DNA from 4 places in the Psychrobacillus sp. FSL K6-4615 genome. Region 1 is predicted to be linked to each of the others. Evidence: riboswitches for the same ligand, from Rfam matches in the RefSeq annotation. Region 1 holds a riboswitch; each other region holds the start of a gene.

Evidence for each region. A riboswitch is a leader RNA that binds a small molecule or an ion and turns the genes downstream of it on or off. The one in region 1 is predicted to bind S-adenosylmethionine.
Region 2: another riboswitch for S-adenosylmethionine. It lies ahead of MKX53_RS12775 (methionine ABC transporter ATP-binding protein); the one in region 1 lies ahead of MKX53_RS18150 (cyclase family protein).
Region 3: another riboswitch for S-adenosylmethionine. It lies ahead of MKX53_RS00935 (O-acetylhomoserine aminocarboxypropyltransferase/cysteine synthase family protein); the one in region 1 lies ahead of MKX53_RS18150 (cyclase family protein).
Region 4: another riboswitch for S-adenosylmethionine. It lies ahead of MKX53_RS08035 (MetQ/NlpA family ABC transporter substrate-binding protein); the one in region 1 lies ahead of MKX53_RS18150 (cyclase family protein).

What each region holds. Positions count from the first base shown of each region.
Region 1 covers NZ_JBBOYQ010000001.1:3,577,953-3,586,134, forward strand. The annotation lists gene MKX53_RS18135 (hypothetical protein) at 1-153, opposite strand, end outside; gene MKX53_RS18140 (BCCT family transporter) at 397-1,872, shown strand; partial or broken gene MKX53_RS18145 (5-methyltetrahydropteroyltriglutamate--homocysteine S-methyltransferase) at 2,040-2,189, opposite strand; gene MKX53_RS18150 (cyclase family protein) at 2,309-3,046, opposite strand; SAM riboswitch class I at 3,141-3,243, opposite strand; gene corA (magnesium/cobalt transporter CorA) at 3,446-4,408, shown strand; gene MKX53_RS18160 (hypothetical protein) at 4,995-5,801, opposite strand; gene MKX53_RS18165 (hypothetical protein) at 5,910-6,287, opposite strand; gene MKX53_RS18170 (acyl-CoA thioesterase) at 6,308-6,781, opposite strand; gene MKX53_RS18175 (DUF4003 family protein) at 6,833-7,798, opposite strand; gene rluF (23S rRNA pseudouridine(2604) synthase RluF) at 7,890-8,182, shown strand, end outside.
Region 2 covers NZ_JBBOYQ010000001.1:2,549,554-2,557,735, reverse strand. The annotation lists gene MKX53_RS12810 (3-hydroxyacyl-CoA dehydrogenase/enoyl-CoA hydratase family protein) at 1-449, shown strand, start outside; gene MKX53_RS12805 (acetyl-CoA C-acetyltransferase) at 479-1,654, shown strand; gene MKX53_RS12800 (acyl-CoA dehydrogenase family protein) at 1,685-3,466, shown strand; gene MKX53_RS12795 (arsenate reductase family protein) at 4,206-4,568, shown strand; gene gcvH (glycine cleavage system protein GcvH) at 4,643-5,023, shown strand; gene MKX53_RS12785 (toprim domain-containing protein) at 5,098-5,448, shown strand; gene MKX53_RS12780 (thioredoxin family protein) at 5,461-5,781, shown strand; SAM riboswitch class I at 5,816-5,920, shown strand; gene MKX53_RS12775 (methionine ABC transporter ATP-binding protein) at 6,090-7,115, shown strand; gene MKX53_RS12770 (methionine ABC transporter permease) at 7,108-7,776, shown strand; gene MKX53_RS12765 (MetQ/NlpA family ABC transporter substrate-binding protein) at 7,839-8,182, shown strand, end outside.
Region 3 covers NZ_JBBOYQ010000001.1:176,817-184,998, forward strand. The annotation lists gene MKX53_RS00895 (NADPH-dependent FMN reductase) at 1-387, opposite strand, end outside; gene MKX53_RS00900 (DoxX family protein) at 405-806, opposite strand; gene MKX53_RS00905 (RDD family protein) at 1,017-1,430, opposite strand; gene MKX53_RS00910 (M3 family oligoendopeptidase) at 1,444-3,141, opposite strand; gene MKX53_RS00915 (DUF2087 domain-containing protein) at 3,301-4,056, shown strand; gene MKX53_RS00920 (GIY-YIG nuclease family protein) at 4,076-4,420, shown strand; gene MKX53_RS00925 (YdcF family protein) at 4,502-5,089, opposite strand; gene MKX53_RS00930 (glycerol-3-phosphate acyltransferase) at 5,104-5,745, opposite strand; SAM riboswitch class I at 5,903-6,017, shown strand; gene MKX53_RS00935 (O-acetylhomoserine aminocarboxypropyltransferase/cysteine synthase family protein) at 6,130-7,422, shown strand; gene MKX53_RS00940 (homoserine dehydrogenase) at 7,553-8,182, shown strand, end outside.
Region 4 covers NZ_JBBOYQ010000001.1:1,664,734-1,672,915, reverse strand. The annotation lists gene MKX53_RS08055 (hypothetical protein) at 294-440, shown strand; gene MKX53_RS08050 (pyridoxal phosphate-dependent aminotransferase) at 541-1,725, shown strand; gene MKX53_RS08045 (hypothetical protein) at 1,866-2,207, opposite strand; gene MKX53_RS08040 (PPC domain-containing DNA-binding protein) at 2,393-2,893, opposite strand; SAM riboswitch class I at 3,046-3,161, shown strand; gene MKX53_RS08035 (MetQ/NlpA family ABC transporter substrate-binding protein) at 3,254-4,075, shown strand; gene MKX53_RS08030 (methionine ABC transporter ATP-binding protein) at 4,138-5,163, shown strand; gene MKX53_RS08025 (methionine ABC transporter permease) at 5,156-5,827, shown strand; gene MKX53_RS08020 (enoyl-CoA hydratase/isomerase family protein) at 5,842-6,618, shown strand; gene MKX53_RS08015 (alpha-hydroxy-acid oxidizing protein) at 6,634-7,770, shown strand; gene MKX53_RS08010 (CaiB/BaiF CoA transferase family protein) at 7,797-8,182, shown strand, end outside.

The sequences.
Region 1 (8,182 bases):
ATTTACTATTGGATGGATAACTGGTTGCATTCTTGGTAAGAACGAATCGCGTACTCGGTATTGCGGGGGACAAACAACTGGTTGCGCAGCTGGTTGGTGCCACTGCGTTTGGTGACAGGAATTACAGGAACAGGGTTGTCGATGTTGATTCATTGTTAATTCACCTCCTTCTTGCACTACTATTAGTAAATGCAAGAGGAGAAGAAACTAACTAGACAAACATCCCCATTAAGTAAAAATAAAAACAGCTTGATAGGCTTTATTGCGAAAGAAGAAGTTTCAATCTCAGCTAAAATGGAAATACTATAAGGAATAAATATAAGTATTTTGGTTGATTCTATAATATTTTATTAGTATAGTTAAGCGTTTAAGCTAAAAACGCGAGAGAGGGAAAACATGAAAAAATTATCAAAGGTATTTTATATAACGATTGGTTTAATAGTTTTAGCTGTTGGATACGGTGCTTTAGCCCCGGAAAGTTTTGAAGCTATTACTAGTACTATTAAAACTTTCGTTGCTTCATCATTTGGTTGGTACTATATGTTACTTATGACGCTAATGTTAATATTAAGCATCTTCTTCATCTTTAGTCCCTATGGAAAAATCCGACTGGGAAAAGATTCAGATCGTCCACAATTTTCAACTATTACTTGGATTTCTATGTTATTTTCTGCTGGTATGGGAATTGGGCTTGTCTTTTATGGGGCAGCTGAACCCTTGTCCCATTTTGCCATCGATCCTGCTACAGCTGAACCAGGTACGAGTGCAGCTTTTAAAGAATCCCTTCGTCAAACCTACTTCCATTGGGGATTCCATGTTTGGGCTATGTATGGAGTTGTTGCATTATCTCTTGCATTCTTCCAATTCCGTAAGGGGGAACCAGGCTTAATCTCTTCCACTTTGAAACCAATTTTCGGCAAAAGAATGGAAGGCCCATGGGGTACTCTCGTAGATGTGCTCGCTGTCTTTGCCACAGCATTTGGCGTTGCTACTTCTCTTGGATTCGGTGCTGTTCAAATTAATGCCGGCTTAAATTACTTATTTGGCTTCAAAATTGGCATTACGTCTCAAATTATCATTATAGCGATTGTCACCGTCCTCTTTGTAGCATCTGCTTGGTCAGGATTAAGTAAAGGGATAAAATATTTGTCCAATATGAATTTACTATTAGCTCTTGCTTTACTTGGTTTTATCATTATTATGGGACCTACTTTACTGATTTTAGATATGTTTACAGATTCTTTCGGAGGTTATTTAGGGAATATTGTACAAATGAGTTTTCGTACATCCCCATTGAATGGTCATAATCGAGAGTGGCTAGACAATTGGACTATCTTCTATTGGGCTTGGTGGATCTCATGGGCACCATTCGTTAGTATGTTCATTGCTCGAGTATCTAAAGGTCGCACAATACGGGAGTTTGTTACAGGTGTTCTTGTAGCACCTACTTTACTGGGAACATTTTGGTTTTCAGCTTTTGGTACAACAGCCATTGACTTTCAGAAGAGAGGCATTGCTGATTTAGCACAAGCATCTACTGAATTGACTATTTTTGAAATGTTCCATGTGATGCCTTTCTCTACAGGTATTTCTGTTTTTGCGGTGTTATTAATTGCTTCCTTTTTCATTACTTCGGCAGATTCGGCCACTTTCGTTCTTGGTATGCAGTCGACCAACGGGTCACTGACTCCACCGAACAGAGTGAAGCTCGCTTGGGGAATCACATTATCCGTAATCGCTATTATTTTGTTATCCGTTAATGGATTAGCGGCATTACAAAATACAATTATTATTGCCGCCTTACCATTTTCATTCATAATGTTGCTTATGATTATTTCACTGTTTAAGGCTTTAAAAGCAGAAAGAAAATAATGAAAACAAATGAAATGCCAAGGGTTTATTCCCTTGGCATTTCATTTATGTTTAAACCTTTACTTTCTTTCTCATTATCAAATGAGATCCGAAAAAGAAAGTTATATTTTTACTCAGCTACAGTATTCTACAAATGAGTATGGAAAGTAGTCGAGATCTTACACGGATTATCTCCAAACTTCTCTAGAAATATCAACAATGTATTTTAACTTTTTATAACGCTGTTCTTCTGTCAGCTTATTACCATGATGTGTAGAAGCAAATCTGCAATGCGGACTAATACTCAACTGCTCAAGTAGAACATATTGAGTTGCTTCTGTGTTCAAAGAAGTCTAAAGCCCGCCAGTAAACTTTCTGGTCTTAACAAACTTCCTACATGGCCCTCTCGAAATGGTGCTTGAATAGCTGTTTGAACTGTCCATTTATCTCGCTCCTTTTATGGTAAGATTGCAAATGATCGAACTGGGAATCCAGAGGCTTTTTCTGGCTTCGGGACGATATTGAAAATAATGGCTCCTGTTGCAGGGAGCTTATCTAAGTTCGTCAATAATTCTATTTGGTAAGTGTCTTGTTCAAGCACATAATATTCTCCGTGTAATCCGCCGTTTTTTAGATAGTCCGCACTTGAATCCGTGTCGAATGTTTCGTGTCCTATAGCTTTAATCTTTCGTTCTTGAAATAAAAACTTTAAAGCTTCTAATCCCCAACCCGGCGCGTGATTATTACCCGCTGCATCCTTATTGTTAAATTCCTTTTCGTCTGGCCAACGTTTACTCCAATCGGTTCTAAGAGCGACAAATGAGCCTTCTTCGATTTTTCCGTGAGCTTTTTCAAATGTGAAAATGTCATCCACCGATAAAGTAAAATCATTATCTTCAGCCGCTTCCTTTGACTGATCAATGACGACTAATGGTAATACCAATTCTTTCAATTCGAGTTCTTCTAAGTAACGCGTATCCCTTACAAAATGTATAGGTGCATCTATATGTGTGCCGTACTGTCCTGCAAATTGAAAGCTTTGTGCAAAGAATCCATCATCATGATTAAACAATGTGTCGATTTCAGCTGCTTTAAAAGCGGCGAAATGTGGTGAATTAGCTCCAAATGTGTGTGTTAAATCTACCCACTGCTTTTCCTTCAATGTGTTGAATGCTTTTAGTAATTCCGATGACATATTGATTTCTCCCCCTATTTTTTATAGTTAAAATCAAATAAAACCCCTTCTTAGAAACAAGAAGAGGTTTACACGTCATCGGTGAATTAGTCTCTTCTTATCTTCAAGCATAACGCTTCTGGAATTAGCACAGTACAAATTTTTGCCTGTTGCTGAGGTATCATAGGGCCAAGTCCCTCCACCTCTCTTGATAAGAAATTTGTTTTATTTGATTAATACCTAGTATACAAATAGAAATTACCTAAGTCAACCATTATTTTCTTTTTATTTAGAATATACTTTTTTTAATGGTGGAAGCATCATAATTTTCTTTTCATTTCCTCTGTTTTTTAGGTACATTAATAATATGAAGACTATGAGATAATATGAAAAGAGATAGTGATGAAAAGAGGGGTATGTATGATCCATACGATTGGCATAACGACCGATCATGAAATAGTAAATGACTTTCCTATAGAAGATATAAAACGGAGAAAGTTTGAATGGTACTGGATTGACATTGCCGAGCCAACTAAAGAAGAAGAACATTTGCTTAGTTCTTTCTTTCGTTTTCATCCACTGGCAATTGAGGATTGCTTACAAAGGCTACAGCGTCCTAAAGTGGACTATTATGATGGTTATAACTTCTTTGTTTTACATTCTTTCAATGAGGAAACCTTAGAAGCGGAAGAGTTAGACATATTTGTTGGTCAAGACTATGTAGTGTCATTTCATTTCCATCCGATGCATGAAATGGAGCAAGCACGGGAGCGTATTAGACAAAATTCACAGGGCTGGGATAGAGGTGCTATCCATGCAACTTATAATATCATCGATAAAGTAGTGGATGCCTATTTTCCGATTGTCTATAAAATTGAAGGCTATTTAAATGCTGTAGAGGACAAGTTATCTTATGATATGCGCCATTTTTCTATGGATTCAGTGTTTGATCTACGAGGAGATTTGTTACGTTTAAGACGTACAGTTATTCCTATGCGAGATTTACTTTATAGAATATTAAATTCAGAACGAATGAATTTACAGCAAACGGAACACACCTACTTTGCAGATATTTATGATCATTTAATAAGACTGACGGAAATGATTGAATCTAATCGAGAGCTGACAGCTGATATACGTGATAGTCATATGTCGATAAACTCTAGTAGGATGAACCGTATCATGATGATCTTAACGATTGTATCAACTGTTTTTATACCCTTAACGTTCATTGTTGGAGTATATGGTATGAACTTTGCAAACATGCCTGAACTTGAGTGGAAATATAGTTATTTCGTAGTACTAGGTGCTATGGTCCTCATCGCTTTCTCTATGCTTAGTTGGTTCAAATACAAAGGGTGGTTTAATCTGTTTAAAGATTAATATAAGAGAATCCAGGTATAAAGGCGCCCATCCCTTGAAGGTCAAAACTGTTTCTTTCGTTTTCGAGGGACTTTGGACAAATGTCTTGCTATATGATTACCGATTGAATTTTTAGTGATATTGGTTGTGATTTGGTCACAACCAATATCACTTTTTTTCAGTAATCTTATGGCTTTATCTGCCCGTCGCCCTTCTGCAACTCTTAGAACTAGGTAAGTAAGTTTAGAGAAAAGTATTACAGAGTAGTATCCCTAATTCAACAGACAATTTTATCACTATATTAGCTTGGGCGACTCATATCATCTAAGCGAAAGGCTGCAATATCTTAAAGTTAAGTACTACACATTTTGGCGACTCCAGCGGAAAAAGCGTTAGGTGAAGACCTCGCAGCGTAACGAGGAGGCTAAGGCAATGCCCGCGGAAAGCGGCCACCTGAAACGGAAATCAGCAGTATTATTCATTCTTTTAAGTCACCCTAACTCATTGTTCACGTTACATTTTTATATACTTCCTGGGCACATATTGAGTATAGAGCATCTATTTTCTTTTAAAAAAACGAGTAAATTCTAGATGAATTTGCTCGTTTTTATTGATTGGCTGTCCAATAGTAAAACAATGCAGTAAAAGTTAGTTTTTCTGTGTGCGTTAAATTATGCGCAAGAGAGACATGGACATTCATTGCTTGGACTTCAAATGCAGGATGCGTAGCATATGGAAAAATTCCAAACCGATATGTTGCTAATCTTTGACCACCTAAATCATCAACGTCAATGTCTCCATATACACTTTTCGCTTCCATTTGAAGTAGTTTTTCGTTATTTGCATCAAATATTATAGCTCTATTTTTTAAAGAAATTAGTGGCATAACAATAGTAGTTATGTGTAGACGACTATGATCTAGCACCTTTATTTTCATAAATCTAAGCTTATTGTAAATGGTGAACGTAGACACTACCTTCTCATCCATTGTTAATAATTGATAAGTGACTGGGAAGAACATTCCCATTTTGAAAATACTAAATGTGGATAGTTTCCTTCGAAAGGGCTGTTCTTCAGTAGGACTTATTTTATATAACCGTTCGCCTGTACCGGAGACTAAATAAGTCTGAGGAATTAACGAAACGTCTCGTTGGAAATTAAGTTCCTGAATCGGAAAACTAGCTGAGTAATAATTGCTATCCACTTTTTTCTCTTTAGGCAATTTTTCTGCAGCATGTTGAAACAAAAAAGAAGAGCTATATAAAACAAGTAATGTAAAGCCAACAGCAAAATGAGTTTCAAAGTCTTGCCACATAACATCTTTGAAAACTATAAGCAAAACTATGTATATTCCTACTAAGCTTATTGATGCGAATTTTGTATATTGAGCAGATTTTTCATAAATATGTTTCAAGTTTCTCACCTCTAATAGTCTTTACGAAGAATTATCAAAATAGTTCCATCAAAATACCGAACAAAAAAACTGTAAACACACTGCTTTAAGCAATGCACTTACAGTTTTTCATTGTTTTTCCAACGCTCTTCCAAATAGCTTACCGATAAAATACCATAAAATATATATCCCAATTACTATACATACAAAGAACAGAGCACTCTCCATTTTTTCCGGAAGACCTATGGGCTCTAAGAATATTTGTATCGTTACTAACAGATAAATGATACTTGCAATACCTGCTAGTAATACGATACCGATAATAGATAGTTGCGAATAAGTTAGTTGTTTAATATGATGCCGATGCTTACTAAATTCCAAGAGGATTACGAGTATAATTGCTGTGAAAGTGATAGTAACTTCTTGAAGATAAATTGAATTGATCAAATATATGACAAGCAATATAACCATCAAATATTTGTAAAGGTCATCAATTTCTTTTAGCACTTGAGCCACTTCCTACTCTTTTAGTATTTCATTTCTAGGCGTTGCTTACGATGAGCGCGTCTAGCAGGTCCCGTTTCAAATAGACGTTTTTCCTCTTCTGTTTCTGGATGTATGCCCTTAACAGGTACAGGTTTCCCATTGTCGTCAACCGCAACCATTGTTACGTAAGACTCTGTTGTTAGTTTTTCTTCCCCTGTAAGTAGGTTCATGGACGTTACTTGAACATAAACTTCCATGGAAGAACGACCTGTAGAAGAAACAACTGCTTCTAGCTCTAATACATCCCCTACTTTAGCAGATGAAAGGAAGTCAACAGAATCTATAGAAGCTGTCACTACAGCCCCTTGTGCATGTTTCATAGAACATATCGCTGCAATTTCGTCGATAAAAGCAAGTACTCTTCCTCCAAAAATTGTTTCGTGGTGATTTGTATCTGGTGGCAATATTAAATGTGTTTGAATAGTTCTTGATTGACTCATTGGATTCGTGTTCATTATTCCTAACTCCTCTAATCTAAATAGTATATGTTTAGTATAGCATGTTCATCAATTTGAGCCAGAATTTGCTGCTGCAGCGCTTGTTGCTGCCATAGTCGAAATCATAATTGCTTGCTGTGCTTGTAAAATAAGCTCTAGAGAAGTTGCCATGGAAATTGCGGCACTTGCATAAGCTTCTTTAGAGGATCTTAAAGATAATCCGAAAGCAATGGGAAGAGCCGAGTCTTTGTACCATGAAAATAATTTCGTACTTGCAATGGATTCATAGGTTGTAACAACCTCGTTCAGTTGTTCTTCATCTAATTTTAAAGCTGCCATAAATCCAATAATCGGATATTGTGCTGCGGATGTTTTTATTTTGACGCTTTTCAAACCATTGCGGATAATAACTGCCCTATTCACCATATTTTCTTCATATTCAGGGTTAGAGTACGTGAGAACCTGTGACATCCATTGTAGTTCATTCCCTGTGTAAAATTTATGTTGCTTTAGTTCTTTATAATAGCGATTCATCGTTTCCGCTCGAACTGCAGTATCACCTTCCATCTTCCCTAGAAACATTGCATAAGGGTAGTCATCTGTAGAGGTTAAAAAACGATGATACGTCTTCATATCATCCATTAACTTTTGTGCCATCTTCAATTCAAATGGCCACTGCTCTTTTTGATCTGACATCATAAGTGCAGCTAAATAAGTATAGCTATTCATTTTAATACCAAACTGTTTTAAAGCATCTGCTTTTTCCATATACAGATTTACTGCTTGTTCCGGATCTGCTCCTGATACATCTAGAGTTGCTACAAAAAGAGGATGTAAATGTGAGCGTAAAGCAGAAAAGATTCCAGCTCTTTTTTTCAAATGACTAGACACTTCTTTATATCTATTTTCATCAAATTCTTTTTCTAAAGTTACATAATACCCTGCAAGTGACAAAGTTATACGTTTATCTACAGACCAACCTAATGTTTTTTTCAGTGCATTAAATGTTTGCTCTAATCTTTGTTCAACTGTCATACCAATCACTCCTTTTCTAATTTACGCTATTACTCTAATTTAGTTTCAACTTTTGTTATAATTAATGCATCAAGAAAAGTAGGTGTCTATAATGCGAATTAATAAATTTCTAAGTGAGGCAGGGATTACTTCTAGACGCGGTGCCGACAAGTGGATTACTGATGGAAGAGTAGTGATTAACGGAAAAACTGCAGAACTCGGTAGTAAGGTTGAAGCGGGCGATGATGTTCGAGTTGATGGCAAACAAATTGTTGTGGAGCAACCACTCGTTTATCTAGTATTAAATAAACCTGTAGGTATTACTAGCACTACAGAAACTCATATAAAAGGTAATATTGTCGACTTCGTTAATCATCCACTTCGTATTTTCCATATTGGGCGATT
Region 2 (8,182 bases), 1.0 Mb from region 1:
AAGTATTTGAAACGATTGCAATGGCAAAAGTTTCTACATCAGCTGAAGAAGCTCGTGAAAACAACTTCTTGAATTTTGCAGATGGAATTAGTGTTAACCCAGACCACTTAATTTATGATGCGAAGCATGCAGTACTATCTCTTGCAGAAGCAGGATATAAAGCACCAATTCGTGAAAAAGTTCCTGTATCAGGATCTCCAGGATTTGCGGCACTTGTTTTAGGTGCTGAAGGAATGTTCCTTTCAGGATTTATCAGTGAGCATGATCTTAAAATTGCGAAAAAGCTTGCATATGTTGTTGCAGGTGGAGAAGTTCCATACGGTACGTTTGTAGATGAGCAATATTTACTTAACTTAGAGCGAGAAGCTTTCTTAAGTTTAGTTGCAGATCCAAAATCTCAAGCAAGAATGCAACACATGCTAGTGAAGGGTAAACCACTACGCAACTAGAGTTGTATAAAGGTAAAGGAGGAGAGCTCATGCGTGAAGCAGTATTAGTAGCTGGGGCAAGAACACCAGTAGGTAAAGCGAAAAAAGGTTCTTTAGCGACGGTTCGTCCAGATGATTTTGGAGCGCTAGTAGTTAAAGAAACATTACTAAGAGCGGGTGGATACGATGGCCCGATAGATGATTTTATATTAGGTTGTGCAATGCCAGAAGCAGAGCAAGGGATGAACGTTGCTCGTAATATCGGAGCATTAGCAGGACTGCCGGATACAACTCCAGCAATTACAGTGAATCGTTTCTGTTCATCTGGTTTACAGTCCATTGCATATGGTGCAGAGCGTATTATGTTAGGTCACGCGGAGGCGATTATCGCTGGTGGCGTAGAGTCTATGAGTATGGTTCCAATGATGGGTAATACCATTCGCCCGAACGCACATCTAGCACAAACAGCTCCGCAATACTATATGGGAATGGGGCACACAGCAGAACAGGTGGCCACGAAATATGGTATTAGTCGTGAGGACCAAGATGCATTTGCAGTAAGATCACATGAACTAGCAGCAGCTGCAATTGCTGCAGGAAAGTTCAATGATGATATTGTACCTGTTGAAGTTATCAAGCATTTTGTAGACGAAAACAATAAAGCACAACAGAAAAAATTCATGTTCGAAATGGACGAAGGCGTACGTGTCGGAACTTCACTGGAAACACTTGCAAAATTACGTCCAGCATTCAATGTTCGTGGATCCGTAACGGCAGGAAATGCTTCACAAACTTCTGATGGAGCAGGCGCTGTTCTAATCATGGACCGTGAAGTTGCTGAAGCACAAGGATTAAAACCGCTTGCAAAATTCCGTTCTTTTGCAGTTGGAGGAGTACCTCCTGAAGTAATGGGGATTGGACCAATTGTAGCAGTACCAAAAGCATTAAAACTTGCTGGTTTATCCATTGAGGACATCGATCTTTGGGAAATCAACGAAGCATTTGCTTCTCAATCAATTCAAGTTGTTCGTCATTTAGGCTTAGATATGGATAAGGTGAATGTAAATGGTGGAGCGATTGCACTTGGTCATCCACTTGGAGCGACGGGAACAATCTTAACATTGAAAATGATGAGTGAGTTAAGACGTCAAGGGAAGCAATTCGGAGTTGTTACAATGTGTATCGGTGGCGGTATGGGAGCTGCTGGAGTTTTCGAATTACTATAAGAATCTTTTAAACAAATAGGAGGAATATATATGAACGAATTAAAAGAGGCAATCAAAGGTGGAGCGTTTTTAGTAGAAGATTTGGACGCTAGTCGTATATTTACACCAGAGGATTTTAACGACGAGCAAAAGATGATTGCGAAAACGACAGAGGAGTATGTTAAAAACTCAGTACTTCCAGTGGTAGAAAACTTGGAGCATCATGAATTTGAACACTCTGTTCGTTTATTAAAAGAAGCGGGTGACCTAGGTCTACTTGCAGCTGATATTCCAGAAGAATATGGTGGAATTGGCTTAGACAAAATTTCTTCTGCACTAATTTCAGAAAAAATGTCTGTAGCCGGTGGGTATTCCATTACTCACGGAGCACATGTTGGAATTGGTACACTGCCAATCGTTCTATTTGGTAATGAAGAACAAAAACAAAAATACCTTCCGTCATCTGCATCAGGTGAGAAGATATTTGCTTATGCACTTACAGAACCAGGTTCAGGATCTGATGCACTAGGCGCAAAAACTACGGCTAAGTTAAATGCTGAAGGTACACATTATGTATTAAATGGGGAGAAACAATGGATTACTAATGCTGGATTTGCAGATGTATTCGTTGTTTACGCTAAAGTGGATGGAGACAAATTCTCTGCATTTATCGTAGAAAAAACATTCCCAGGCGTGTCTGTAGGAGCAGAAGAGAAGAAAATGGGTATCAAATCATCTTCAACTCGTACATTAATCTTACAAGATGCTCAAGTTCCTGTTGATAATCTTTTAGGTGAAATCGGACGCGGTCACGTTATCGCTTTCAACATATTAAATATTGGTCGTTATAAATTAGGGGTAGGTACAATCGGTGGATCTAAACGTGCGTTAGAATTAGCAATCGCTTATACAAACCAACGTCAACAATTTAAAACACCAATCTCTTCCTTTAATTTAACGAAGAACAAACTAGCTACAATGGCTTCAAAATTATATGCGACAGAAAGCTTAATCTACCGTACTGTAGGATACTTTGAAGAGCGTATGAGTCAGTTAAGCCCAGAAGAGCAAAAAGACGGAAAAGCAATCGCTGCTTCTATCGCTGAATATGCAATTGAATGTTCTATTAACAAAGTAGTAGGATCTGAGGTTCTAGATTACATTGTTGACGAAGCTGTTCAATTACATGGTGGATATGGCTTCATGCAAGAGTATGAAGTAGAGCGCCTTTACCGTGACTCTCGTATTAACCGCATCTTCGAAGGAACAAACGAAATCAACCGCTTAATCGTTCCAGGAACATTCCTGAAAAAAGCAATGAAGGGTGAATTGCCACTTCTTCAAAAAGCTGCGGGCTTACAAGAAGAGCTATTAATGATGATGCCTGAAGAGGTTGGAACAGAAGCACTTGCACAAGAAAAAGTATTAGTAGCTAATGCAAAGAAAATTGGTATTTTAGTAGCTGGGCTTGCTGCTCAACGTTTTGGTACAAAACTAGAGGCAGAGCAAGAAGTACTAGTGAACATTGCGAATATCGCTAATAACCTATTTGCTATGGAATCCGCAGTCCTTCGTACAGAAAAAGCTATCGGTCGTGATGGAGAAGAAAAAGCAGCACAAAAACTTCTTTATACACAAATCTTTACACAAGAAGCGTTTATCGAAATCGAACAAGCGGCAAAAGAAACTCTTATTGCAGCTGTAGATGGAGATAACCAACGTATGATGATTTCTGCTTTACGCAAATTGACTCGCTACACTCCATACAACGTAATTGAGAAAAAACGTGAAGCATCGGTTAAACTGATCGAAGCAGAAAAATACGTTCTTTAATCAATTCATGAAAAAGCCGATTCCTTATGAATCGGCTTTTTTGAAGATTAAGAGTATATAAAATTGTACCGGAACACTGTGTTTTAAGGGTGAAAGAATGAATAATTACTAATACTGATTTGCGTTTCAGGTGGACGCGTTTCGCGGGGTGAGCGATGAGCTAGCGCGTCGCTGTGATATCTCATCTGTCTCACTTATCCCGCAGAAGTCGCCACCTTTCACTTCAATCAATTAAGTTAGTAGTACTCAACTTTAAAATATTGCATAGCTTCTCGCTTAGATATTAAGAGTAGTAAAAGTTAATATAGGGATAAAACCGTCTCCTTAGTTAGGAACATTATTTTAATAAGGAAGTAGAAAGTGGATTTTCTTTGATACGATTCCCTTTCAGCCTTACTTATTTTAAGAAGAAATTATTATATTTAGGTAGTTTTATAATCAATTATCCGAACATTTAAAGCAATCTAGTTGTTTGGAGCGCAGAGCGGTGACACCAGTGGGAACAGTACGAGCTGAAGACCCTGGACTGCATCGCGAGGGAAGCGGCTGAAGCCGGGCCCACGGAAAGCGTCCGCTTGAAGCGGAATTTAATGGCACTTCTATATTCTTATTTTTAAAGGACCGGGCGCATTTTGCTCGGCTTTTCTTGATTGGAGGTTCAATCATATATTAATTTATTCAAAATAATTGCCTATCCTTTCGGCTTTTATGTATGATTAAAAGAAAAAGGTGGTACAACATGACTATTCAATATTATGGCTATCCAAAATGTACAACGTGCAGAAAAGCAAGTAAATGGTTAAAAGATAATGGATTAGATTACATAGACAATCATATTGCTGAAAATCCCCCAACGAGAGAAACTCTTCAAAAAATGTTTGAGGTAAGTGGACTAGAACTAAAAAAATTCTTTAACACTTCCGGTATGAAATATCGCGAGCTTGGACTAAAAGACAAGCTTCCAACAATGTCAGAAGACGAACAATTATCCTTACTTGCTTCGGATGGAATGCTTATTAAACGACCAATTGTTTTTGACGGGAATAAATTAACGCTAGGCTTCAAGGAGCAACAGTTTGAGGATGTATGGAAGACTTCTTAAAGTCACTTGTTTTTACTATTAAAATATGTGAATATAGTAGATGAATGTATTATTAATGGAGAGGGGTATAATATATGAACGCACCTAAAGATTTAAAATACTCAGCAGAGCATGAATGGGTAAAAACTGAAGGCGGCAATGTCCGTATCGGTATTACTGAATTTGCACAATCTGAACTTGGAGATATCGTTTTTGTTGAACTTCCACAAGTTGGAGATGAGATCAAAGCAGGAGATCCGTTTGGAAGTGTTGAATCGGTTAAAACTGTTTCTGAACTGTATGCACCAATTAGCGGTAAAGTAGTAGAGGTAAATACAGAACTAGAAGATAGCCCTGAGTATGTTAACGAATCCCCTTATGAAAATGCATGGATGATTGTTATTGAACCATCTGATGCAGCTGAAGTGGATGGTTTACTTTCTCCAGAAAAATACGAAGAATTAATTTCAGAATAATTTCGAAAACGCCGCTTAATATCGGCGTTTTTTTCATATAATATTGGAAAGGGCATAGTTGGGAGAGAGGCTGAATGGCTATTGTCTTTAGTGAAAAGATAATTCTTGTTGAGGGTAGATCTGATAAACTAAAGCTTTTAAAACTGCTGGATGAATCAACAGAAATTATTTGCACCAATGGAACGATATCGAATGTCAGGCTAGAAGAAATTTTAAGTCCTTATGAAGGCATTCCTATTTATGCGTTTCTGGATGCAGATAAGTCTGGTGAGCAAATTCGCTCTGTCGTGAGAAAAGAATACCCTGAAGCGATTCATCTATATACCAATCCGATGTTCTGCGAAGTAGCGACCACACCATTCAAAGTTTTGGCTTCTATATTAAAAAGTGTTAATATAAAAGTGAAAAGACAATATTTACTTTAGGATGATGTTAATATGAATGAATGGACCTTAGAACAATGGAACAGCCATAAGAACAGTGGGCAGCTTACCATATTTTATATTTATACACCTATGTGTGGAACCTGCCAAGTTGCTAGTAAAATGATGCAAGTTATAAAAGAGATAAAGCCTTTTTTAATTGGTCAAGCAAATATTAACTATCTTGGAGATTTTGCTATGGATCATCAAATTGAAAGTGTGCCATGTCTGCTAATCGCTAAAGGAGGAACGGTATATAAAAAAATATATGCCTTTCAGTCAGTTCCGTTTATCTTGGATGCGATAAAAAGTATTGACGACCAAGTTGTCGTATGATAACATTTGATATACCGACAAATTAATAGTTTTACTCTTATTAAGAGAGGTGGAGGGAAGTGCCCTTTGAAGCCCGGCAACCGTCATGTAAATGAAATGGTGCCAAGTCACGCAAAGCAAATGCTTTGGGAAATGAGAGAATGGATAAATGTTATTAAATTGGATAACTTTAAACCCTTCTGCTCTTTTGCAGGAGGGTTTTTTTAGTTGAAAATGGGAAGAATAAGGTTTTAATACAAAGTAAATTTCAACAACCTGTTAATAATAGATAGGTATAGAATAGTTTAAAGAAAGGGGGCAAGGTTCCCATGATTAGTTTAAAAAATATTTCCAAAAAATTTAGTACGAAACAAGGTACGATTGTTGCAGTGGAAGAGGTGAATCTTGACATAAAAAAGGGTGAGATCTTTGGCATTATTGGTTATAGTGGTGCTGGCAAAAGTACACTCATTCGCTTATTAAATGGATTAGAAAAACCAACTTCAGGTGAAATCATCGTAAATAATGAAGACATCACAAAGATAAATGAAGTGAAGCTTCGCCAAGTAAGACAAAAGGTAAGTATGATTTTTCAACATTTTAATTTGTTATGGTCAAGAACGGTTGAAGAGAATATTGCTTTCCCATTGGAGATCGCCGGTATACCACCAGCTCAACGTTCTCAAAGAGTAAAGGAACTTATTGATTTGGTTGGTCTGGAAGGGCGAGCGCATTATTATCCTTCACAACTATCAGGTGGACAAAAGCAACGTGTTGGGATTGCACGCGCATTAGCCAACCGTCCAGAAGTACTTCTTTGTGATGAAGCAACTTCTGCATTAGACCCCGAAACTACAGATTCTATTTTAGATTTATTAGTTAGTATCAATGCAAAACTAGGTCTGACAATTGTATTAATAACCCATGAGATGCAAGTTATTCAGAAGATATGTGGTCGCGTTGCAGTTATGGAAAAAGGTCATGTAGTAGAAGAAGGAAATGTGCTAGATGTATTTCAAAATCCGCAACAAACGATTACGAAACGTTTTGTTTCGCAGGTCAGTGATTCCAATAAGGCGTTGCAAACAATACAGCAATTAAAAGAACTTTATCCAAATGGCAAGCTGATTAAGCTCGTATTTGTTGGAGAGCAGACTGTACAACCAATACTGTCTAGACTTATCAAACAGTTTGATTTGGAAGTAAATATTGTACAAGGAAATATTTCGCATACACAAACTGGTGCATTTGGTACGCTAATCCTTCAGTTAGAAGGAGAAGCATTACTAATAGATGATGCAATTCGATATATACACGAACAAAAAGTAAATACAGAGGTGATCAACAATGATTAATAATTTGTTTCCTAATGTTGATTGGCCAAAAATGTGGGAAGCCACAGTTGAAACATTATATATGACTGCAGTATCAACAATTTTAACAGCTATTATTGGACTAGTTCTCGGTCTTCTACTTTTCTTAACTAGCCCTCATCAAGCGTGGGCAAACAAATTAGCAAACTGGTTAACAGGAGCTTTCGTCAATATATTCCGCTCCATTCCATTTATTATTTTGATCATTTTGCTAATACCTTTAACGAAGTTTTTGGTCGGAACAATGCGTGGTCCAAATGCGGCCTTCCCGGCTTTAGTAATCGGAGCTGCTCCATTCTACGCCCGTATGGTGTTAATAGCGCTTCGAGAAATTGATAAAGGTGTGCTAGAAGCTGCAAAATCGATGGGTGCTAAAACTTCTACTATTATATGGAAAGTATTAATGCCAGAATCTATGCCTGCTTTAGTATCAGGCATAACGGTTACAGCGATTTCACTAGTTGGATATACAGCGATGGCTGGTATTATCGGAGCTGGTGGACTAGGAACATTAGCCTTTTTAGATGGTTTCCAAAGAGGTAGGACAGACGTAACGCTTGTTGCCACGGTATTAATATTAATTATGGTATTTATCATCCAGTGGATTGGTGATGTAATTACTACGAAGATAGACAAACGATAATAGGTGTTAACGAGAGTACTCGATCACATAGAAATAATAGGATAAAAAGGGAGAGATATTGAATGAAGAAATTTTTAGCTGGAGCATTACTATCAGTAAGTGCATTAACCCTTGCAGCATGTGGAGATGAAAAAAGTAGTCAACTAGTAGTAGGTGCATCTAACGTACCTCATGCAGTTATATTAGAAGAAGTTAAACCAATTCTAGAAGAACAAGGAATTGAACTTGTTGTAGAATCATATCAAGATTATGTATTACCAAACAAAGATTTAGATTCAGGAGACTTGGACGCAAACTTTTTCCAACACATTCCTTACTTTGAATCACAAAAAGCTGATTTTGGATATGACTTCGCCAACGCAGGCGGTATTCACATCGAGCCAATCGGTTTATACTCTAAAAAATA
Region 3 (8,182 bases), 3.4 Mb from region 1:
GTAAGATACGATTCCTGCTGCTTTGTTGTTCCACTCTTCACGTAAATAATCTAAAGCATTTTTAAGTGCTCCTGTGATTGAGTGATTGTATTCTTGAACGATGAATACAAATCCGTCTTGTTTTGCAATGGCTGCTGACCAAGCTGCTGCACCTGATGCGTCGCCGCCTGCTTCACCTAATAGAGGTAATTTGAAATCTGCAATGTCAATAATTTCATATTCTGCGTCTCCACGCTTGTCGGCTAACTCTTTTACCCATGCTCCAACTTGAGGACTAACGCGTCCTTCACGTGTACTTCCTAAAACGATACCAATTTTCATCATGTCATTTCCTCCTGTTTGCTCTTCATTTGAATTTAATCCGAATATTTTTTTCATAAAGCTCATGTTTATACCCCAAATCTTTACTTATTTTTTTGTGCCAGTTTTTCATCAAGTGATAAGTTAATTGGATTAACTAAGACAAAGTAAATACCGATAGCCAAGTAGACTAGTTCTAATTCGTATCCAGCGGATACACCATCGCCTAATAATCCGAATGATAATTTCGCTGAGAAAATTGCTCCTAGCATTATTACCGCAAATAGCCCGCTAATTACTCGTGTTCCAAGTCCAACTACCAGTAATGCTCCACCGACTAATTCAATAATCGCAATTGCGTATGCTAGAGATCCTGGTAAACCAAGGAACTCAAAATATCCAACGGTATTTGAAATACCACCTTGGAATTTTGCTATGCCATGTATTAAGAACATAAGTCCAAACATGACACGTAAAATAAGTGTTGCAAGTTGTTGCTTCTTCATAATAAAAAAATCCTCCATTTAAGTTACTTAACGTAACTTACTATAATATAGTTATTAACTAAACGCAATATATTTGATTACTAAAAGTAATGTAAGAGATAAAAAAATGAGTTTCTGCTTATATATCAGAAACTCATTGAGTAAGAAAGCTATAGAAATTTAAGGAAATCAAAGAAGAACAAGCATCCTAATGAATGCTTGTTCTAAATACTATTCTTTCCAAGGTGGATAGAAAGTTACGTAAGTTCCTGCTATAAAATCATGAATTGCTCGTTTATCTTCACGAATCCCAACCATAAAGGCACTAACAATACCAGCAATGCCAAATGTTAACGCGTAAATAAGACCAGCGATTAATTGTCGTTTAATCATTGTCCAAAAACTAACATCAGTCTCATCTAAGTTCACAATACGAATCCCAAGAATTCTCTTACCTACAGTGTATCCAGTCCAAACGACAGGTAGCAATATGAAATATATATACGACCCAATAGTAGTAAACCATGTATCACTTTCCCCAAATATAAGATAACTAATAATGGCTAGCGGCGCCCCCATGATAATGCCATCGAATAAACTAGCACCAAATCTTATCCAAAAACCAGCTGGATTCATATTCTCCAACTCCTTTCAATACCTATAATGCAGAGTCATCCACACTATTTAAATACTCCTCAATTGAACCAATGACTGATTCTACACAACCATCCTCAAATGGAGAGATTAAATTCGCTTCTGCTACTAATTTAGTAAATGATTTCGATCCTCCAAGCTGGCAAAGATGTAAATAATCCTTCCAAGCAGCTTCATGATCTTCTCTTGAGCGTTTCCAAAATTGGAATGCACAGATTTGAGCTAGTGTATAGTCGATATAATAGAATGGACTAGCATAAATATGTGCTTGACGTTGCCAGAATCCACCAGCTTCGTAATAACTATTTCCATCATAATCAAGATGAGGTAAATAAATTTCCTCGATCTTCTTCCAAGCAGCCTTACGCTCAGCGGGAGACATCTCCGGATTTTCATATACCGCATGCTGGAATTCATCCACTGCAACTCCGTAAGGTAAAAACAGAAGTCCACTGCTTAAGTGAGAAAACTTATATTTGTCGGTTTGCTCTTTAAAGAATAATTCCATCCAAGGCCATGTAAAGAATTCCATACTCATCGAATGGATCTCACAGGACTCAAAAGTCGGCCAAACATACTCCGGGATACCTATGTTACGACTTGTATATACTTGGAAAGCATGACCTGCTTCATGCGTTAATACATCAATATCTCCTGATGTTCCATTGAAATTAGAGAAAATATATGGAGATTCATAGTTATCGATGAATGTACAATAACCTCCAGCTTCTTTCCCTTTTTTTGCAACTAAATCCATCAAATCACGATCAATCATAAACTGGAAGAATTCAGCAGTTTCAGGAGAAAGCTCCTCATACATTTTCTTCCCATTTTCCACTATCCACTCCGGAGAACCTTGTGGTGTTGCGTTCCCACTTAAGAAGTTAAAAGGCTCATCATAATACTTCAGACTGTCTACGCCTATGCGTTTTGCTTGTCGCTCATAAAGTCTAGTTGCAACAGGAACGATAAAATCACGGACCTGATCACGGAATTTTTTTACCATCTCTGCATTGTAGTCGATACGGTTCATACGAATATAGCCGAGCTCTACAAAGTTATTGTACCCGAGAGTTGTTGCTATTTCATGGCGTACTTTTACTAGTTGATCATAAAGGTCATCAAATTTCGCTTCATTTTTATGGAAAAATCCACTACTAGTCTCTTTTGCTTTTTTACGAGTATCACGATCGGTAGATTCAGCATATGGTCCCAACTGTGCAAGTGTTAATGTTTCCCCGTTAAATTCTACTTGTGCGGAAGCAACTAGCTTCGAGTAGTCGGATGCAAGTTTATTTTCTTTTTGCATAAGAGAGATAATTTCCGGTGAGAATGCCTTAATCTGATAATCTGCCAAATCGAATAGTTGATTGCCCCATTTATCCTCCAGTTCATCTCGAAAAGGTGATTCGACCAACGCTTTGTAGTATTCAGTAATCATCTCTTCAATTTCAGGATTCGTTTCATCAAAATAATCACGCTCTTTTTGATAGAACTCATCATTAGTATCGATAGATGCACGAATATAAACTAAGTTTGCTTGTGTAGAATAATCATTGCGAAATGCATTGATATTCTCAATTGCTTCATTCTGTTCTGCTACAGAAGAAGCTTCTTTAAATTTTGTTAATAACTCTCTAAATGTAGATTTGTCTTGTTCTAAATTTGGACGTTTATATTCATAATCGTTAAATGTAACCAATGGAATTCCCCTCTCTATCGTTTCGCTTTACGAAACTCCTTATTCATATTGTTTATTATTTTCAGATAAATTGCAACCGCATTTTTACATATTGATGATTTACAAACGTTATTATATAATGTTTGTAAATTAATAAACAAAGATTGGTTGTGTTTGTATATGGAAGTGTCAGAATTACTTTGGAGTGCCTCTTCAGAACAGTTAAAGTCAGGGTATGCTGAAGAAGACGAAATGTATATATGTATTATGTGCGGTTTTAAAGTTGAAAAGGGATTCATTTATCCAAAGAATAATATGTTATATGAAGCAGAAAAATTCATGAAGCATCATATTGAAATGGAGCATGACTCTGTTTTTCAATATCTAATAGGGCTTAACAAAAAATTTACTGGCTTAACCGAACATCAAAATAGCCTATTACGCCTCTTTTATGAGGGTAGAAGTGATGCAGAAATACAAACAGAGTTAGGAATTGGAAGCTCTTCTACGATTCGAAATCATCGTTTCGTATTAAAGGAAAAGGAGCGACAAGCAAAAGTGTTTTTAGCGATGATGGAATTGTTAAAGGCAAAAGACAATCATGCACCGACATTTTTACCGCTTCATAAGACTGCAACGATGGTGGACGATCGGTATAACATCACGCAAGAAGAACAAAAAGATATCGAAAGTAAATTCTTCCCAGACGGAATAGATGGACCTCTTATGAAATTTCCGAGGAAAGAAAAGCAAAAACTAGCAACCTTAAGAGTTCTGATCCAAAGATTTGAAAAAGGAAAAACTTACACAGAGAAAGAAATAAATCATGTACTAAAGAATGTTTATGAGGATTTCGTAACATTAAGACGTTACTTAATAGAGTATGGATTTTTGGACAGACAAGACGATGGTAGTGCGTATTGGGTGAAAAACTAAATAGAAGGATGGAATATAAATGGATCGCAAAAAAGAATTAAAACAAGAATATAAAGAAATTAAAATCGAGGGCGGAATTTACGTCATCACAAACAAACGAAACGGTAAAAAGTATGTAGCTTCTACACCTAATTTTAAAACGTTGAATGGGGTTAAATTTACATTAGAAAACGGACTCCATTCAAATAAAAATCTGCAAAAGGACTGGACTCAGTTCGGCAAAGATAATTTTGACATAGAGCATATGGAGATTATTAAAAAAGAGGAAACTGAAAGTAGGGTAGGCAAAAAAGAATTAGAAAGGTTATTGGAGAAATGGTTAGAAAAACTACAACCTTACGGTGAAGAAGGGTATCATAGCTAATATGAATTTTATGGAATAGTAAAAAGATGGGTATCAAGAAGATAACACGATAATTACTTAATACCCTTCTATTTGTAACAATCAATTCCCCAAAATATATGCCTTTAACAACGCGACACGTTCTCGCGTACGAACCTTGAATTCAACCACTTTGGGAGTTTTAGCAGCCACGACATCTGATTTCCATCCTATTTTACTTGCTAGTACTTTGGATCGTTGTAAATGGTAGTCGCTTGTTATAAGGGTAACGGAGTCGATATTACTGGGTAGTAATTCTTGTGAAAACAGTAGATTTTCATATGTTGAGGTGGCTTTGTCTTCTAAGATGAGTCGATCTTCGGCTATGCCATTTTCCAATAGAAAATCTCTCATCACCACGGCCTCTTCGATATCTTCATCGGGACCTCGTCCACCTGAAAGTACTAATTTTACATGGGTATATTTTTGGGCATACGCAAGAGCAGCGTCCAATCGATATTGTAAAGCAAAAGAAGGGATATTCCCTTTTTTCACTTTGGCACCAAGCACAATAGCATATTGATTGGTGCCATCTGCTTTAGGATTTTGACCACTCTCAAGCCAATTACTCGTGAGAACCCATATCCCAATTCCACTAGAAACAATCACTACTAATGGGATAAGCACGATCCACCTCATTTTCTTCTTCATGATATTCACTCATTTCATACAGATGGTTTCTTCTTACTTAAGAAAGTGGAGATTCTCATCTCTTCCTTTCGCATTAAACGACGGAAATTCTCGAGATGTAGTACAACAGCCATCAAAAATAGAAATCCGGCAATAGCCATTGGCCCTACTCCTTCTGCAAACCAAATGGATGCACCGATAAAAACAAAGTAAAAAACAAACACACCAATTAATAAATAGTCCGTTAATAATGTAGTTCCGATTAATAATATAAGTCCGATTAAACCAAGCGGCCAGCTAAGAGCAAGTAGTACACCAATAAGGGATGCAGTACCTTTACCACCTTTAAATTTAGTGTAAAGAGGGAAGTTATGTCCAAGTATTACAGCAGCACCTGCACTATATAGCAGGATGTCCTGTTCCACTATCGAAAAATGTGCGTACTGTGAAACCCAAAAACCCGTCCCAATTACGACTATAACTCCCTTTAAAATATCAATTATGGCAACTAAAATGCCATATTTTGCACCAAGAACAACAGCTGCATTTGAGGCGCCAGAATTTTTTAAACCCTCTTTTTTAATATTTACCCCACTCAGATACTGAGCTATTTTAGAACCATGAATGGACCCAACAAGATAACTGATCACAAGGATACAAATCATCGGAATGAGCATTTTTTTCACCCCCATTAACTTCAATATATTAAACGAATGAAAAGATGAGAAGTTTCAGAATTTTAAAGTATATGTTTTTTAATTATTCAAAAAAGTATTGACAAATAGATTGGTAGAAATCTATACTGTGTAACAAGATGGAAAACTAAATCTAATACTCTTATCAAGAGTGGCGGAGGGAATAGGCCCTACGATGCCCGGCAACCAACAAGTTCTCAACTTGGAAAGGTGCTAAATCCTACAAATTCTAAATTGAATTTGGAAGATAAGAGGAGGAACATGCGAATTTGCACCCTCTTCTTAATTGAAGAGGGTTTTTTGTTTGTTCTAATCCTCCCTCGCCTCCATAAGCGTCCATCTAACTACATTTTAGGAGGAATTCAAATGACCAATCTACAAAAAGAAACACTACTTTTACACGGTGGCCAACAACCAGATCCAGTGACTGGGTCACGAGCAGTACCCATTCATAAGACAACATCCTTTGTATTTAGAGATACAGAACATGCACAAAACCTATTTGCTCTTGCAGAAACAGGTAATATCTATTCACGTATTACGAATCCAACTGTGGATGTATTTGAACAACGAATTGCATTATTAGAAGGGGGAACGGCAGCAGTTGCATTTTCTTCAGGAATGGCAGCTATCGCATTTTCTATATTAAACATTGCAGGAGCAGGAGACGAAATTATTGCTGCTGAGAATTTATACGGTGGTACGTTTAATCTATTTGCTCATACATTGCCGCGATATGGTATAACGGTGAAATTTGTAGATTCTACGGATCCAGAAAATTTCCGAGCTGCTGTGACAGATAAAACGAAAGCATTTTTTGGAGAAATTATAGGAAACCCAAGCTTAAATGTATTAGATATAGAAAACGTAGCAGCCATTGCTAACGAAGTAGGAGTGCCTTTACTTGTAGATAGCACATTTGCTACTCCATATGGATCGAACCCTATTAAGTACGGTGCTCATGTCGTAATTCATTCAGCGACTAAGTGGATTGGTGGTCATGGTACTACGATTGGTGGAGTTGTAGTAGATGGAGGAAACTTCAATTGGGACTCCGAGAAATTTCCAGGATTCACACAACCGGATGTGACCTATCATGGTCTAAGATATGGAATTGACGTTCCAAACGTGGCATTTGCAGTGAAATTACGCGTTCAATTGCTTCGTGATTTTGGTCCAACTTTAAGTCCTGAAGCAGCTTTTTCCTTTTTACAAGGACTAGAAACACTTCATTTACGCGTACCAAAGCATAATGAAAATGCTCAAAAAATTGCGGAGTACTTAGAAAGTAACGAAGAAGTAACTTGGGTTAACTACTTAGGTTTAGAAAGTCATCCCTCCCATGAGCTTGCTAAAAAGTACTTACAGAATGGTTTTGGTTCCATCCTAACTTTTGGAGTGAAAGGTGGTAAAGAGGCAGGTCGTAATATTATCGATAATATTGAGATTTGGTCGCATGTAGCTAATGTCGGGGATGCTAAATCGCTAATAATCCACCCTGCATCTACAACACATCAGCAGTTAACTCCTGAAGACTTGGTGAAATCGGGCGTTACAGAAGACTTAATTCGCTTGTCTGTTGGACTAGAGGCGGTTGAGGATTTACAGTCTGCCCTTGATAAAGTACTTGTGGGAAAAACAAATGTCCTCTCTAGATAGAATTTTATTGATAATTGAGTAAAAATGGGCTACAATATGTAAAATAGTTCTTCGTATATGAATGCGATTAGATTTTACAAATTGAAGCAAATTGGAACTCAATTGTGCAAATTCAGTTGGAGGAGATAGCATGGCGACGATAAAAGCAGCAATCCTAGGTTTCGGAACAGTCGGGCAAGGGATTTACAACATTGTAAATGAAAAAAGAGAAGATCTGAAAAAGTCTTTAGGATTAGAACTAGAAATTAGTGCGATCCTCGTAAACAATGTTGGAAAAGAAAGAATGGCTACACCTGGTGTGTTAGTAACTGATAACTTTGAGGATATTATTAATATACCTGGACTCCAAGTGGTATTCGAGGCAATTGTAAATGAGGAACCGGCATATAACTACTTATGTAGAGCGATTGATAAAGGATGTCATGTAATAACAGCAAATAAAGTAATGTTCTCCAAATATAGTATTCCATTACATGAGCGTGCAAAGTCTCGTGGAGTATTTATAGGCTATGAAGCAACAACAGCCGGCGGAGTTCCAGTTATTAAGACATTAAAAAATCTATTACAAGTTAACTCAGTGAAAAGAATCCAAGGGATCTTAAATGGTACGTCGAACTACATTTTGACACAAATGCGTCAGGATGAATGTCCATTTGATGACTCATTAAAAGAGGCGCAGGACCTTGGTTATGCAGAAGCAGATCCATTTAACGATGTGTCCGGGCAAGATGCTTTCCGAAAACTGATGATACTAAGCGCA
Region 4 (8,182 bases), 1.9 Mb from region 1:
ATCGACTTGTTAACTGTCCATGAGATAACTATCGCTAATACTACTCCAAATCCAATTCCGCCAGATGTTACCGACCTCTGTCTAATCGCACCCATCCTATCCTTTTGGCAGTCCTATCTATTAATATATTCCTCGTAGGCAACACCTTATGCCAAGACACGCAAAATCATCCGTAATACTTTTTTATGTAGCTTTTAGTATCTCTTTAATCGATTTTTTGTGAAATAAGGAAGGGAATTATTTAAAAAGTGGGCGTAAGTGACATCAAGGCAATCTTTTGGAGCTCTAATTTGATGGTTAGTTGGAATATTGGTACGTTTAGTTGGAATTTTAGGCTTTCTAGTTGGAATTATTATCGTCATGCTAGTTGGAAAAATGTAATACAGGAAAAAGATGTCCAGTCCTACACGTCCAAGCATGAAAAAAGATTCACATTTTAAAAATCAATAACTATAAAAACCAACCAATACATAGACAAGCTATTTATTTTTGTTAGAATAAAAATACAAATGCAACTTTTTAGAAAACGAGGTTTTGTACATGGAATTTTCAAACCGTTTAAACAATCTACCTTCTCAGTTCTTTGCTACACTTGTCAAAAAAGTGGGAGATGCAGTTCTAGAGGGTCGAGATGTGATTAATTTAGGACAAGGTAATCCTGATCAACCCACTCCCCCACATATTGTGCAAGCAGTCCAAGAAGCGGCCGCTAATCCACTAAATCATAAGTATAGTCCCTTTCGTGGAACGGGGGATTTTAAAAAAGCAGCATCCAATTTTTATAAACGGGAATATAATGTAGATATTGACCCTGAAACGGAAGTGGCAATTTTATTTGGAACGAAAATTGGGTTAGTAGAGCTCCCATTAGCTTTGATGAATGAGCATGAGTTAATGTTACTTCCAGACCCTGGTTATCCTGATTATTTATCGGGAGTAGGATTGGCAAATGTCGAGTTTAATACTATGCCATTACTGGGGGAAAATAATTTCCTGCCGGATTATAGCTCATTAACAGAACAACAAAAACAACAAGCAAAACTTATGTACTTAAATTATCCAAATAACCCTACGGGCGCTATCGCTAATTTAGACTTTTTCCAAGAAACTGTTACATTGGCAAAAGAAAATGATATTGCTATTGTTCATGATTTTGCATATGGAGGAATAGGTTTTGACGGTGTGAAGCCAGTAAGCTTCTTACAAGCTGATGGAGCAAAAGACGTTGGTATCGAAATGTACACACTGTCCAAAACTTATAATATGGCTGGTTGGCGCGTTGGTTTTGCAGTTGGAAACTCTAAAATCATTGAAGCTATTAATATTATTCAAGACCACTTATTTGTTAGTATCTTCCCTGCTGTTCAAGATGCTGCAACTGTTGCTTTGAACGGTAGCCAAGCATGTGTAAAGGAACTGGTTGGTCTATATGAAGGCAGACGGAATGCTTTAGTCGAAGCTTGTACTAGCATTGGATGGAAGGTGACTGCACCGAAAGGCTCCTTCTTTGCTTGGCTACCAGTCCCTGATAATTATACGAGTGAAGCTTTTGCAGATTTATTGCTACAAGAAGCTGACGTAGCGGTTGCTGCTGGTAATGGATTTGGGTCATCCGGCGAAGGATTTGTTCGAGTAGGATTGTTAGTGGATGAAGACCGATTGAAAGAAGCAATTACAAGGATCGGAAAGCTTAATTTATTTGGCTATGTTAAAGGAAAAGGTTGATTTGAAATGCACATAAAAAAATGAGCTGGAATATATCTCCACGCTCATTTTACTTTGGAGTATGTTTTTACTAAAACACCCGTTTGTTTAAGGTATTTATTCACATAGAACTATCCAAAATAGTTCTATGTATGCAAGTTCTAATAATCTAACTGCTTTAAGCTCAATAATAAACCATCATCTGTAATCTTTTTAACCTTAAATGAATTTAACTTTCTGTCAATTTTTTTATCCGTTTTATCTGCATTACTGAATGAATTTCTTACTGCATCTATTGCATAATTAAGAATTGATAACACACCTGCACTTCCTAATGCCACTCCTATACTTTCGTTCTCTGGAAGATGAGTATCCATAATCTTTCTTACTTCTTTATAATAGTCTCCTTTAATAAGAATATATTCAGATTTTGCCTCTAAACCTGCTAATAACTCAGTTCGATTATGTGCTTCATAAGCTTCTATACCATTCACTTTGTACATAAAAAATCCCCCTTTCAAGTGTCATAATAATAATTTACGAATATAAACAAACTAAAGTTCCGCTTTTTTCTAATTTTATTTATTCGACTAAACCGCTGCGTTAGTTTAAGTGTAACACTTTTAACATAGCTATTTATTTTAACAAAAATGCCGCCCATTAAATGAGGCGGCATTTTCTAATTATGTTAAAGCTGATTAGGTTTATATTTTTTCTTTTCTACCGGATAAAACTGAGTTGCTCCTGTTTCTTCATCAAACTTTCGTTGAAAATCCATACCAATAGTTTCTGCCAACACTAAATCTACTGTAATAACAGGATTTTCCCCTTTCATAAAATGACCACCAAAAATATTGCCATATTGGTCACAGATTGTCCCATGGAAATGTGTTTCGAACTGTCCATCTCTTTGACAGACAACTCCCGTCCCTTGCAAAAACTCGATTGGTCCCTCTTTGACAACGAGGTTATTGTACCATACACCTATGGGTGAATCTTGGTTTGGTATCAAATAAACAAATCCACTTCTTTGAAAACTTCCAAAACAACTAAGAATTGTAGCAGAATTAATTCCATTTACTTTACACAATTCCTCTATTCCTTCTAGCAAATCAGTTCCATATACTAAACGCGCTCCTACTACCTTTCCTAGCTGACCTACTGCAAAGTTTGCTCTTACTCTTGACAACGCTTACACACCCTTTTTGTATAATTATTTATTTTTATTAAACATATACTATTTCGAATGTTATACGCAACTACAAAAAAGTAGGTTGACTTTAATAAGTTGATGTAGTAAATTATATTTTATGAACTGTTGAAAAACTTAATAACTGATATCTCTTATCAAGAGTAGCTGAGGGACTGGCCCTATGAAGCTCGGCAACCATCCACCTAATAATCTATGTGGAAAGGTGCTAAATCCAGCAAAACAATTTTGTTTTGATAGATAAGAGAGGACTAACGTATGTATGCGCCTCTCTTTCTTTTGAAAGAGGGGCTTTTATATTTATACAACGTTCTGAATAATTATTTGGAGGAATGGAAAATGAAGAAATTTGGATTTTTATTGTCAACGGTACTTTTATCAGGAGCGCTTGTAGCTTGTGGAGATGATGCAACTTCAGAAACTAAAGCGATTAATGAGGACAAAATAGTAGTGGGAGTAACTGCTGGGCCACATGAACAAATTGTAGAAGTGGCTGCTAAAGTGGCTGCTAAGGACGGATTAGAAGTTGAGCTTAGAGTTTTCTCTGACTATATTTTACCTAATACAGCCTTATCGGAAGAGGATTTAGATGCAAATAGCTATCAGCATGAGCCATTCCTAGATACGTTTAACGAAGACCATGGCACAGATTTAGTTCCTGTAGGAAAAACGATATTAAATCCAATGGGTGTCTATTCAGACAAATATGATTCTATAGATGACCTGCCAGATGGAGCAACTTTTGGTATACCAAACGATCCAACAAATGGCGCTCGTGCATTATATATTTTAGAAGAAAATGGCTTTATCAAAATTAAAAAAGATAAAAGAGAATCAGCAAGTATTTATGACATTGAAGAAAACCCAAAAAACCTAGAATTTATTGAACTAGAAGCTGCTCAAATCCCGAAACAACTGAGTGAAGTAGATGCAGCTGCCATCAATACAAACTTTGCACTTGATGCAGGTATTAGTCCAAAAGAGGATTCCATATTACTAGAATCTTCCAATTCTCCTTACGTGAACTATATTGTAGTCCGTGCAGAAAACAAAGATGATCCGACAATCCAAAAGTTTATCAAAGCATATCAATCGGAAGAAGTTAAAAAATTCATCGAAGAAGAGTTTAAAGGTTCAGTTTTACCTAGCTGGGACGAATAATGGAGTCATAAACGTTACCGACTTCGGTAGCGTTTTCTTTAAAAAGAAAGGAAGATCGTGAAATGATTGTATTAGAAAATGTCTCGAAAGAGTTTAATAGTAAAAGTGGAACTGTAAATGCAGTAAAACAAGTCAATATACGGGTAAATCAAGGAGAAATCCACGGTGTTATAGGATATAGTGGTGCTGGAAAAAGCACACTAATTCGTTGTGTAAATTTACTGGAAAAACCTACAGAAGGTAAAGTTTTCATAAACGGCGTCGAACTTACTTCCTTACCCCTCCCTAAATTGCGTAAAACTCGCAATAAAGTTGGCATGATATTTCAAGGATTTAACCTACTTAAAACAGCAACGGTTTATGATAATATCGCCATTCCACTAAAGCTACTCGGCTATAACAAAGACGAGGTAAAAAAACGGGTGGAGCAATATTTAGACATAGTTGGTTTAACTGACAAGCATACAAATTATCCTAACCAGTTATCAGGCGGACAAAAGCAACGTGTTGCTATCGCTCGCGCACTTGCTCAGGAACCTGAAGTATTGCTTAGTGATGAAGCAACCAGTGCACTGGATCCAGAAACAACTGATTCCATCTTAGATTTGCTACTAAAGATCAATCGTGAATTAGGAATTACTATACTCTTAATCACGCATGAAATGAATGTCATTCAAAAAATTTGCGATCATGTATATGTCATGGAAAATGGAGTTATCGTGGAACAGGATACAGCTATCAATCTATTTACGAAGCCTACCCACCCTACTACCAAAAAGTTTTTAAATACAATTAGCCAACGGAATTTATCCAATTCATTGATTGCTCAGTTGAATGTTACTGGCGCAGTCACTCGTTTAACATTTGTAGGGGAAAGTACTGGAAAACCGTTATTGGCAGAAGTTAGTCAAAAATTTAATGTTCAGCCAAACATTTTAACTGCTAATATTATCGAATTGAAGAATGGCATTGTCGGAAATATAGTCGTTCACTTAATTGGCGACAAAGAACAAGTGAAAAACGCTATTAACTATCTAGAAGCACAAGGTGTAGCAACGGAAGAATTGGAGGGACATTCTCATGAGTAGAACAGATCAATTTGTAGAGCAATGGCTACCGATTATTGGTGAATCTGTTGTAGAAACATTTCAAATGGTTAGTATTTCCCTTTTCTTCTCTGTACTAATCGGGATTCCATTAGGTATTTTAATCGTTTTAACTAGACCTGGTCAGGCATTGGCAAATAAGTTTATTTATCAATTAACTAATTTAATCATAAATATTGTACGTTCTATCCCGTTCATTATTTTACTATTCTTCATCTTGCCATTTACAAAACTCATCGTTGGAACAACTATTGGTGTGCAAGGAGTTATCGTGCCATTAGTCATTTATACAGCACCATATATTGCTAGACTAATGGAATCTGCCCTACTTGAAGTGGAGAACGGTGTTATTGAGGCATATACAGCAATGGGGATTAGTACAGGTGCCATCATTTGGAATGTCTTACTTCGTGAAGCTCGCCCTTCTATCGTTTTAGGGTTAACCATTTCAACGGTAAGTTTGATTGGAGCTACTGCAATGGCTGGAATGGTCGGAGCAGGTGGTTTAGGCGACTTGGCATATCGTTTCGGACATTTGCGCTATGAAGTAGATGTTATGTATGCAACAGTAGTCATTTTAATCATCCTTGTCCAAAGTATTCAATCTATCGGAAACCGTATTGCAGCGAATATTAAAAAAGACTAGTAGGAGGGTTACGAATGACAAATCTATTATATGTTGAGCGCAGTGAATCTATCGCAACAGTTGTTTTTAACAGATCAGACAAGAAGAATTCATTCTCACTGGCTATGTTTAAACAGTTAGGTGAATTATTGACTGAACTGGAGAAGGATTCAAAAGTTAAATTATTAATCCTTAAAGGAGTAGATGAAACTGCATTCTCTTCTGGTGCAGATATAACAGAGTTTCTAGAAAATCGTTTCTCTGCTCAAAAAGCAAAAGATTATAATGATGCAACTCTTGAATCTATTGAGAAATTATATCGTTTCCCTAAACCTACTATTGCCCTTATTAAAACATTAGCTATAGGCGGGGGATTAGAACTTGCAAATTCCTGTGACTTCCGATTCGCCTCTTCTGGTAGCAAGCTTGGGATAACCGCTGCAAACATTGGCATTATTTATAATCTCGTTAGTACGAAGCGCTTGGTAAATCTTATCGGTCCTACGAAAGCAAAGGAATTATTGTATACCGCTAAGCTAATCACAGCCGAAGAAGGAAAAGAAATTGGCTTAGTCGATTATATTTATCCATTGGGAGAAATTGAGGAAAAGTGTCTTGAATTCGCTCGTCAAATTATTCGTAAGTCTTCTGTTGCCAACAACGGGATTAAACAAGTAATTCAAGCAATTATTGATGGCGACAACGAAGAAACAGAAGAAATTGAAAAGCTAATTTTAGAATCTTTCAGCTCCGATGACTATAAAGAAGGCATTGAAGCGTTTTTAGAAAAAAGAAAACCAAATTTTTCATAAGAGGTGAACTTTGATATGTCTACGAATGATTTATTATTAAAAAGTATCGAAGCAAGTAAGCATTACCCAATAAATTTTACCGAATTGGAAGCTGCTGCAAAACAAGCATTAGAACCCGGTCCGTTTGGTTATATTCGTTCTTCTGCTGGTGGAGAAGAAACCTACAGGAAAAATACAGATTCCTTTTATAAGTATTCAATCATCCCCCGCTTTTTAACGGATGTGTCTACTTTAAATACAGAAGTAACGATTCTTGGACATACATATCCCCACCCCCTCTTTATAGCTCCTGTTGGAGTCAATAAAATAGCCCATGAAGACGGCGAATTGGCGGTTTCTAAAGCTGCGGCAAAATTTGGATTCCCGTATATTCAAAGTACCGTGTCTAGCTATTCTATTGAAGAAATTGCCGCTGAAACAAAGGGAAGTTCAAAATGGTTCCAATTATATTGGTCCTCTCAACAGAAGGAAGTTTCCTTTAGTATGGTAAGAAGAGCAGAAGCTGCAGGTTATAAAGCAATTGTACTTACAGTTGATACGACGATGCTTGGATGGCGTGAGGAAGATATTCGCAATCAGTACTCTCCGTTAAAACGCGGTTTCGGACAAGGTAATTATGTGTCTGATCCAGTATTCATGTCCGCACTGAGCGATCATTCTCAAGAAACTATCGTCCATAAAATTATTGAAAATATATACCATCCTACTTTAAACTGGACGAATATCTCGGAGTTACGTGAACATACAACACTACCAATTCTAATAAAAGGAATACTTCATCCGGAAGATGCTAAACTTGCCGTGGAAAAAGGAATAGATGGAATTATCGTTTCTAATCATGGGGGGCGCCAGTTAGATGGTGTTATTGCGAGTATCGATGCCCTTCCAGCAGTAGTTCAAGCAGTGAATGGACGAATCCCTATTTTGTTTGATAGTGGAATTAGAAGAGGTTCTGATGCAGTAAAAGCTTTAGCACTTGGAGCAACCGCAGTTTGCATAGGTCGTCCAGTAATATGGGGATTAGCCAGTGGCGGTCAGGAAGGCGTGGAACGCGTGTTAGAAAACTTCCTACAAGAAACTAGAGTTTCTATCTCCTTGAGTGGTGCGCGGAATCTAGAAGAAGTACAAAACCTACAGTTATTTAAGGATTAAGGATTTTATAAGGTGGTAGATTGGTGATGGAACAAGCATTAAAAGGAATGAAAGTAGTTGATCTATCTCAAGTTCTCGCTGGACCCTATTGCACCATGGTTTTAGCTGATATGGGTGCAGAAGTTATAAAAGTGGAAAAATTCCCAAATGGGGACGACACTCGAAGTATGGGTCCTTACATAAATGAAGAAAGCTATATGTATATGATGGTCAATCGGAACAAACGCGGAATATGCCTTAATTTAAAAACAGACAAAGGTCTTGAGGTATTATATAAACTTATTAAAGAAGCGGATGTTTTTATAGAAAATTATCGACCGGGAGTTACGAAAAAACTCGGCATTGATTATGACACGCTGAAAGCTTTAAATCCCGCTTTGATTTATTGTTCTATATCTGGTTATGGTCAAAC